2 regions of the Colwellia sp. SU-HH00943 genome follow, and region 2 is predicted to be linked to the other one. Evidence: riboswitches for the same ligand, from Rfam matches in the RefSeq annotation. Region 2 holds a riboswitch; the other holds the start of a gene.
The links. A riboswitch is a leader RNA that binds a small molecule or an ion and turns the genes downstream of it on or off. The one in region 2 is predicted to bind lysine.

Region 1: it holds a riboswitch for lysine, as region 2 does, so the genes downstream of both, lysC (lysine-sensitive aspartokinase 3) here and dapA (4-hydroxy-tetrahydrodipicolinate synthase) in region 2, are expected to answer to the same signal.

What each region holds. Positions count from the first base shown of each region.
Region 1 covers NZ_BAAJLW010000003.1:149,112-153,528, reverse strand. The annotation lists gene AC27GZ_RS09215 (glutathione peroxidase) at 1-245, shown strand, start outside; gene AC27GZ_RS09210 (MarR family winged helix-turn-helix transcriptional regulator) at 249-698, shown strand; gene lysC (lysine-sensitive aspartokinase 3) at 707-2,086, opposite strand; lysine riboswitch at 2,219-2,423, opposite strand; gene AC27GZ_RS09200 (ElyC/SanA/YdcF family protein) at 2,775-3,359, shown strand; gene AC27GZ_RS09195 (Nif3-like dinuclear metal center hexameric protein) at 3,453-4,211, opposite strand; gene AC27GZ_RS09190 (class I SAM-dependent methyltransferase) at 4,230-4,417, opposite strand, start outside.
Region 2 covers NZ_BAAJLW010000004.1:73,643-78,059, reverse strand. The annotation lists gene AC27GZ_RS12030 (ATP-binding protein) at 1-632, opposite strand, end outside; gene AC27GZ_RS12025 (methyltransferase) at 766-1,824, opposite strand; lysine riboswitch at 2,012-2,272, shown strand; gene dapA (4-hydroxy-tetrahydrodipicolinate synthase) at 2,386-3,360, shown strand; gene AC27GZ_RS12015 (2,3,4,5-tetrahydropyridine-2,6-dicarboxylate N-succinyltransferase) at 3,357-4,106, shown strand; gene AC27GZ_RS12010 (PLP-dependent decarboxylase) at 4,189-4,417, shown strand, end outside.

The DNA.
Region 1 (4,417 bases), on a different contig from region 2:
AACAATTTTGTGATCTTCGCTTTAATATAAGTTTTCCGCTCTTTAGTAAAATTGATGTCAATGGTGATGATGCGCACCCGCTATTTACTCTTCTTAAAAACCAGGCGCCTGGCATACTTGGCTCTAAAGGCATTAAGTGGAACTTCACTAAGTTTTTAGTGAATCAAGAAGGCAAGGTTTTAAAACGTTATGCACCAATTACTAAGCCGGAAACTATTGAAGCAGATATAGAAAAGTTATTATAAATAATGAATACAAATGACAGTTTAGCGCTAGAAAACCAACTTTGTTTTCGCTTTTACAGTTTAACAAAGTTAATGAATAGGCAATACAGTCCCGTATTAAAACACTTAGGGCTTACTTATTCACAATATCTTGTCATGTTAGTGCTTTGGGAAACGAACAATACCCAATCAAGGATTTCAGTGAAAGGTATAGGGAACAAATTAGATTTAGATTCAGGGACTTTATCGCCCTTACTAAAGCGATTAGAAAAACTTGGGCTACTGAATCGAGAACGTAATGATGAAGATGAGCGCAGCGTTGAAATAAAATTAACTGAAGCAGGTTGTCAGTTAAAAGCTAAAGCTAAAGACATTCCTGCACAAATGTTTTCTGTGACAGGAATGTCGATTGATGAACTGCAAGCATTAAATAATCAATTAGATAGCCTGCTTACCACCATGTCTAATCGATAAAGTATGACTTAAGCAAACAACTCAGAATGAAGCTTTTCTACAACATTATTTGCATCTTGCTCAGCCACTAAAAAGCATAAATTATTAGCACTAGCACCATGACAAATTAAACGAATATTAGTGTCATTAATGGTTTGAAAAATACTTTGTCCAATACCTTTAGCAGAATCTAAGCCGTTACCAATCACAGCAACAAGTGATAAACCATGCTCAACACTTACTTCACACAATTGCTCTAATTCTTGTACAACGGTTGTTGTTAATAAGGCCTGTGTTGAGCCGCTTGGATTATCAAACGTTAACGCAACACTGATTTCACTTGTGGTGATCAAATCTATACTTAACTCATGCTTTGCTAAGATCGAAAAAACTTTCGCTAAGAAGCCACTGGCATGTAACATAGCGGGGCTTTTTACAGTCACTAACGTTTGCTCTCTACGAAGTGCTATAGAGCGATAAGTTGGATTTGACTCCACAGTCTGTTTAATTTGCGTACCACCTTTCTCCGGCTCTTTACTCGAACCGACAAAAACAGGAATATTTTGACGCATAGCAGGAATAAGTGTCGCTGGATGCAATATTTTAGCACCAAAGGTTGCCATTTCAGCCGCTTCACCAAAGCTTATTTCTTTAATTGCACGAGCTTGTTCAGTGATGCGAGGATCAGTGGTAAAAATTCCCACCACATCAGTCCAAATTGCAAGGTTACTCGCTGCTACGGCTTCAGCAAGTAAAGCGGCACTATAATCAGAGCCGCCACGACCTAATGTGGTAGTTTCACCTAAGCCATCTTGACCGATAAACCCTTGTGTTACTAGCACTTGCTGAGATAATTTTGGCAGTAGTATAGATGCACAGTTATGTGATAATTGCTCAATATCAACTACAGCTTTACCATATAAACTATTGGTTTTCATCACTTGCTGAACATTAAAATAGGCACCATCAACACCAACAGATTGGAGTACTTTGGCAAAAATACGAGAGCTTAATTGCTCACCGTAAGCAAGAATAGCATCAGCTTGTTTTACGCTATATTGCTGTGATTGTGCTAAAGCAATACTAGCAAGCCCGTCAATTAAGGTTTCAATTTCACTATTTAATTCTTGTTCAACTTGCTCAGATAAATACTGAGTAATATTAAGTTGAATTGCGCGAATATTATCAATTATTTCAGCTTGCTCAGTTACGGATATGTTTTCTTGGCTTAAACGTACTAAAAAATTTGTCACACCGGCGCTGGCAGAAACAACAACGAGGCGATTCGTTTTATCATTTTTTATGATTTGCGCACAGCGCAACATAGCTTGATAATCGGCAACACTTGTACCACCGAATTTTGCGACAGTGATATGAGTATCAGATTGAGATAATTCTTTGTTAAACATGGTTATTCTTCCTAAGCACTATGAATTTTATGACAAAAAAATCATTTGCTAAATTAATACAGGAAGAGCATGACTGAACAGTTGGGTAGGCTAACGAATTTACTAATGAAAATACGCGCAAAGCTAACTTTTTCAGCCAGAAGCTCTCCACCTTAGCCTTTATAGGCAATTAAATCAGGTGACAGTCCTAAGGATTCAGCCTTAGTGACCGAGTAATAATAGCCACAATATTAATACTCTCGGCAATAAACTCCCTCAATAACGTTATCGGAATGTGGTTCCTAATACCTTTAGGGTACAACGTTATCTACCTAGTTATTGCTCCTCTTCTGGTGTTAATCAAATGATGTAATTAAATTCATATTTGAGCAACTACTCTATTAAACCCTAAACGATAAATAAATGCAATAGACTTTTAGACGTCTAAGCAGTTTTTATTTATATTTATCAACAGGCAATTTTTGTTATAGTGATAAATAACTAGCAACTAGTGTTATTCAATTGAATGGATTTATTTCTCCTTAAAAAAATTATTTCAGTGTTTATTATGCCGATGAATATTGTGCTAATTTTATTAATTTTGGCTCTTTTATTTTTTAAGAATCGCCCTAGCTCAAGCTTCAAATGCCTACTTAGTGCTTTTTTATTATTATTTGTTTCTTCCATGCCGATAGTCTCAGATAAGTTTATGCTTAGCATTGAAGATAACTATGAGGCATTTACACTCTCCGACAAGCCTGTTGATTATATTATTGTTTTAGGAGGCTGGCACACCGCTAATGCTGCTCTCCCGGTAACCAGTCAATTAAGTAACAACTCTCTACAGAGATTAGTTGAAGCAATAAGAGTCTATAACAAGCACCCAGAAGCAAGAATAATCACTTCTGGCCATCACAATACTGATACTAGCTCCAATGCAGAAAAAATGAAGCAATCACTGGTACTTTTAGGTATACCCGAGCAGAAAATTATCACTGAGAACTTCCCTAAAGATACTGAAGAGGAAGCGGCATTAATCAGCCCTCGAGTACAAGGCTCACATGTCGTTTTGGTCACTAACGCAGATCATATGCCAAGAGCCATGAAATATTTTCAACAGCATGGCATTAACCCGATTCCTGCACCTACTGGTTATTGGGTAAAAAACCAAGATAATGAAAAAACGTGGCGATACTATGTGCCCAGCAGTAGTAAGCTACAACAAACAACCATTGCTTGGTATGAAAGTCTTGGCCGGTTTGTTCAATGGCTTAAAACACTAGTAAGTTTATAATTGGAATAATCACCTTGTATGTATTTTGGGATTGGTTAGTTGCTTATTTACTTACTTTGCTTGGTTACTTTGCTTGATTACTTAGCTTGACTGCTATACCGGATTATCAATATCTATAAATTGAACATCAAGCCCTTGTTCATGCGCAATAAACTCACCTAATGCTTTAACGCCATAGCGCTCTGTTGCATGATGTCCTGCGGCAAAAAAGTGAATATCCATTTCATGAGCAATATGGGTGGTTTTTTCTGAAACTTCACCAGAAATAAAGGCATCAATCCCTTGCTCTGCCGCAAGTTCGATATAATCCTGACCACCACCAGTACACCAAGCAATTGTCTTAATTTTTTTATTTGAAGCTGGCGCAATGTGTAAACAAGCACGATTAAGTTGTTTATCAATACGCTGAGTTAATTCACTAGCTGTCACTGCCTGCGGTAATTCTCCTTGAATAGCTACACTAAGTGGGTTTGCTAACTCTAGCGGGCCAGTGACATTAATACTAAGTAAGTTAGCAAGCTGGGCATTATTACCTAGTTGAGGGTGTATATCTAACGGCAAATGATAAGCAAATAAATTAATGTTATTGTCAAGTAACGCCTTGATACGCTTATGTTTCATGCCTCGAATAACGTAAGACTCATTTTTCCAAAAATAACCATGGTGAACAATAATAGCGTCAGCTTGTGCTTCAATGGCTTTTTCAATCAATGCTTGTGATGCTGTAACACCCGTAATGACTTTATTGATGCTTTCTCGCCCTTGTATCTGAAGGCCGTTAGGTGCGTAATCTTTTATTTGTTCGGGTTTTAATATTTCTTGTAGATACTTTTCAAGTTCAATACGTTGCATGATGAAGTTTCTTTCTGGTTATTTTGTTTTAGCTGAGGCATGAGTTTTATTGCTAGAATTTATGTTCATTGAGGGTACTTTTACCGGGTTAAATTTAGCTCGGATCTGCCACTTAGGTTTTATCGGTGTTAATGGTAATACTCTTTTCTTAGCAATAATAGTATAAACAGACCCTAAACTGGTTAAATAATTACTGGCAAACTTTC
Region 2 (4,417 bases):
ATTGAGTTGATTGGTTGTTTTATTCTCCCTTGAATATTAAAGGCGATAATTATCGACAAAATAAGGGCAATTAACAGTGCAAATAGTGCCAGGTAGGTTATTTCATCGATGTAATTATCAATATCTTTTAAACTGGTTTGAATATACAAGTAGCCATAAACTTGCTGCTCTTGTTCTATTGCAATAAAAAGGTCTAAGTGACCTTTATGAAAAATAAGCTCTGCCAATTTATTCGTTTCAATGAGTCTGCTAATTTCATTTGTTTTATCGGGAATAGAAGGATAGTTACTGTTTTTATTGAAGTTTGCATAAAACTTTATATTGTCAGTACTGGTATCATCAACATGGGTGTAGATATGAACATAATTGATATAAGGGCTGGTAATGGCATTTTTGAAATCTTGTTGTAAACCTTTATAACCATCGGCATCATTGTTGACTAAATAAGAGGTGCTTAGCTGAGCTAACGCTTTTGCCCAAGACAAAGTATTCTCTTTTAATTGTGACTTCTCACGCTCATTAGCAACGTAAATAATACTGATAAAACTAATTAACAGTATTAATGAAATGACAACGAGAATACGCGAAAATAAAAGTTGCCGAATTGAAGTAAAGTTAATTTTTGAATTCATAGTCTTAGAATCGTTGATAATTTTTAATATTTCAAGTTTGTTAGGTAATTAAACGGTAATCATTTAAGCTGTGGTTACTTTTAGCTTTTCAGCACGCATTTTGTCAAAGGGTTAATAGCGAAATTAATGCTTACTAAGGTTTAGTGTAGTAAATATTAAACCCTTGCTGGTTGGTAAGTGTTTTAGTCGATCCTATATGTTGTGTCATAATTGGAAGATACTGTAAAAAGCTATTGGCAACCACGGTAATATCCGCATTATTGTTCATATGAGTATTGATACCACGAAGAAAATCTTCAGTGGCTTGGTAGCTTGTTTTTGTGCCTTGGTGAAACGGAGGGTTAGAAACAATATGCTGAAACTCTCCCGTTAGCATTGATAAACTATTTGAAGCAAAAACGTGGCCGGATAACTGGTTAAGTGAAAGCGTTTGCTTTGATGATGCAATAGCTAACGCACTAACATCGAGTAATGATAATTCTGTCTCGGGGAATTTCTTACCAATAAAGCAACTAATTACGCCGGCACCACAGCCAAAATCTAAAACCTTACCTTGCATATGTTCAGGCAAATGCTTTAACAATATTGCTGTACCAGTATCAAGTTTCTTCTGACTGAAAACACCGGGTAATGAAGCTATAGTGAGTTCAATATTATCGATTGTTAGTTGATAATGCTTAAACCAATCTTCTAGTGTAAATGGCTGACTTAAACAAGCTTGGTTTACTGTGCCTGCAAATAACAAGCAATGGCGGGCAGCATCTATTTTCTGACAGTTACTTAAAAAGTGTTTGGTCAGTTTTGGCGTTGATTGAATGCCGCTTTTTTTCTCACCTACCAGTAGTATTTTTGCATCAGTAGTTAAATAAGGGGCGAGCATAGCCAAGGTAAAAGCGAGTTCATCCTTACTTTTGGGGAAATTTATGATCACTAAATCATGCTTTATCTTTGTTTGATATTCACAAGTAAAACTAGTTTCTATAGTGGATTTATAGCTACTTTTAATAGCGACGTAATCAATATAATTTGTGTTGTAGCAGCTAATACGCGCTTCAGGGTTTTCTGCCATATAACTATCAATAAAGCTATCATTGACTAAATTAACAAATAATGGGGTTTTGGCTGTTAATAACTCGCTATTACGCAATAAAACTTGGCTGATATTAGTTAACGCTGATTTTGATATAGACATATAAAAGTAGAAACATTAGTAACGCTTAGAAGTTGCTATTCTACGTTATGCAAATATTGATGGCTATTATTATCCTTTAAAGCCTTATTTCTAAGAAAAGAGCATTGACTCTAAAGCGGGAAAAATGCTTAAATAGCCATGTCCCTAATTCCAATTTGGTGATTGTTGAAAATCATTAAATTTTAAAGGGGTCAGAAGAGGAGCGTTAACCAGGTAGTTACCATTGTGGCCATATCAATCAGTTGATATTTTTTTCACACAAAGATCAAACTTTGTTAATGGTAATGAGGGGGATTAACGCCGAGATAAATACTTATTTGATGAGGTATTTATCGGTCGTTTTCTTAATAGAGTCAAAACTAATAAGAGTGGGCTGAATCCCAACGACTGTCACTATTATAAGCTCAGTAAAGTTGAGTGAATAATTGAGTGGAGAGCTTCTGGCCTTTGCATAAAAGCCAGTAAATACAGCAATGTGTTTATTCTCGCCTCATGTAAACGCCTGTAAGTTCTCCGAACTAAGTTGCTAATAGATAGCGCTAAATAATGAGTTCGTGAACAATGAATCTACAACACCCTATAAATGTATCTCACCAAAGTCGCGCTGAAACCGAGCTTGATGCTTACCCATTGTGGACAGCGTTAGTCACGCCTTTTCTTGACAATGATCAAGTAGATTATGACAGTCTAAAACGTATCGCGATTGCACAAGCAAAAGCGGGCAATGGCATTTTATTATTAGGCAGTACCGGCGAAGGTTTAGCGTTAACCACAGATGAGCAAATCAACATTGTTGAGTTTGTTTGTGAATTGGCACTTAATACACCTATTATGGTTGCTGTAGGTGGTTATAATTTAGCTGAGCAAACTCAGTGGGTTAATCGCTGTAACAATTTAGCTATTGATGCTTATTTATTGGCAACACCAATTTACGCAAAACCAGGTGTTGTTGGACAAACACAATGGTTTAATACTTTATTAGATGCTTCAAAATTTCCTTGTATGTTATATAACGTACCGTCGAGAAGTGGTGTAGAAATACCTATAACTACGGTGCAGAATATACAAAACCATCCAAATTGTTGGGCAATGAAGGAAGCAAGCGGCGATCTGAATAAGTTTTTAAGTTATCGCCAATACTGCCCAGATATCACCTTATACAGTGGCGAAGATGCCATGTTGCCTTATTTAGTGCCTGCAGGCGCTAAAGGCTTAGTTTCGGTGTGTGCTAATGCATGGCCTGAAGCGACAAACACTTATGTACATTTATGCCTAGCGGAGCAAACAGAAACTATGTTCCCGTTATGGAATAATGCGGTTGAGGCGCTGTTTAGTGTTGCTAATCCTATACCTGTTAAAGTATTGATGCAGCAGCAAAAAAATATTACTACAGCAATCCTTCGCCCGCCATTAACGCATTTAGAGTTAACAGACAGCACAGAGCTATTGGCCTTAGATGAACAAATTAATCAATGGTTAGCACAAGCTAATCAAACTTCTTTTAATACTACAGTTGAAAATAGGAATATCGCATGAACTGGCAAGATGTAATCGCACAGTTAGAAGCCGGCACTCTACGTGCTGCAAATCAAGATGAAAACGGCAATTGGCACGCCAATGTTGAAGTGAAACAAGGCATTTTAGCGGCTTTTAAAGCGGGCGTTAATGTAAGTTTTGGTGATAACTACCAAGGGTTTGTTGATAAAGACAATTTACCAGCTCGTCAATTTACACCAGAAGACGGTGTGCGTTTAGTACCTGGTGGCTCATCAGTACGCGCTGGCGCTCATGTTGCACAGGGCGTGATCATCATGCCACCAGCCTATATTAATGTTGGTGCTTATGTTGATAGCGGTACTATGGTTGATAGCCATGCGTTGATTGGCTCTTGTGCACAAGTTGGTAAGAATGTTCACGTATCAGCGGCAGTACAAATTGGTGGTGTATTAGAGCCAATTGGCGCGAGTCCAGTTATCATTGAAGATGATGCTTTTTTAAGTGCTGGTGTTGTTATTGTAGAAGGCATTGTTGTTAAAAAAGGCGCGGTATTAGCACCGGGTGTTACTTTATCAAAATCAGTACCTGTTTATGATTGTGTTAATCAAGAGATGCGCGAAAAAGGAGCTGAAATTCCTGAGCGTGCTGTTGTTGTTCCGGGAACTCGTCCAGTAAAAGGCGAGTGGGCGAAAGAGCAAGGTTTAAACATGGCATGTGCACTTATCGTTAAGTATCGTGATGAGCAAAGTGATGCATCACTCGAGCTGGAAAGCATCCTTCGATAACTTATTATTTTGCTGCCTGACGATAGTCAGGCAGCAAGTAACCTTGTAAATTGTATTTATATTACCGAATTAATTAATCATTATGACCACAAGACCCACTTGGTTTGACACCCGAATTGAAAAAAGTTTGCTTGCTCATCAATCGCCAGAAGATGAGCAAGGTTATTTTGTTTATCAACTTGATGCTTTAAAGCAACATCTTGCTCAATTACAGCAACAAGATGTGATCAAGCTTTGGTTCGCGGTAAAAGCGAATCCATTGTCAAAAGTAATTCAAACCCTTGATAGTGAAGGTTTTGATTTTGATGTTG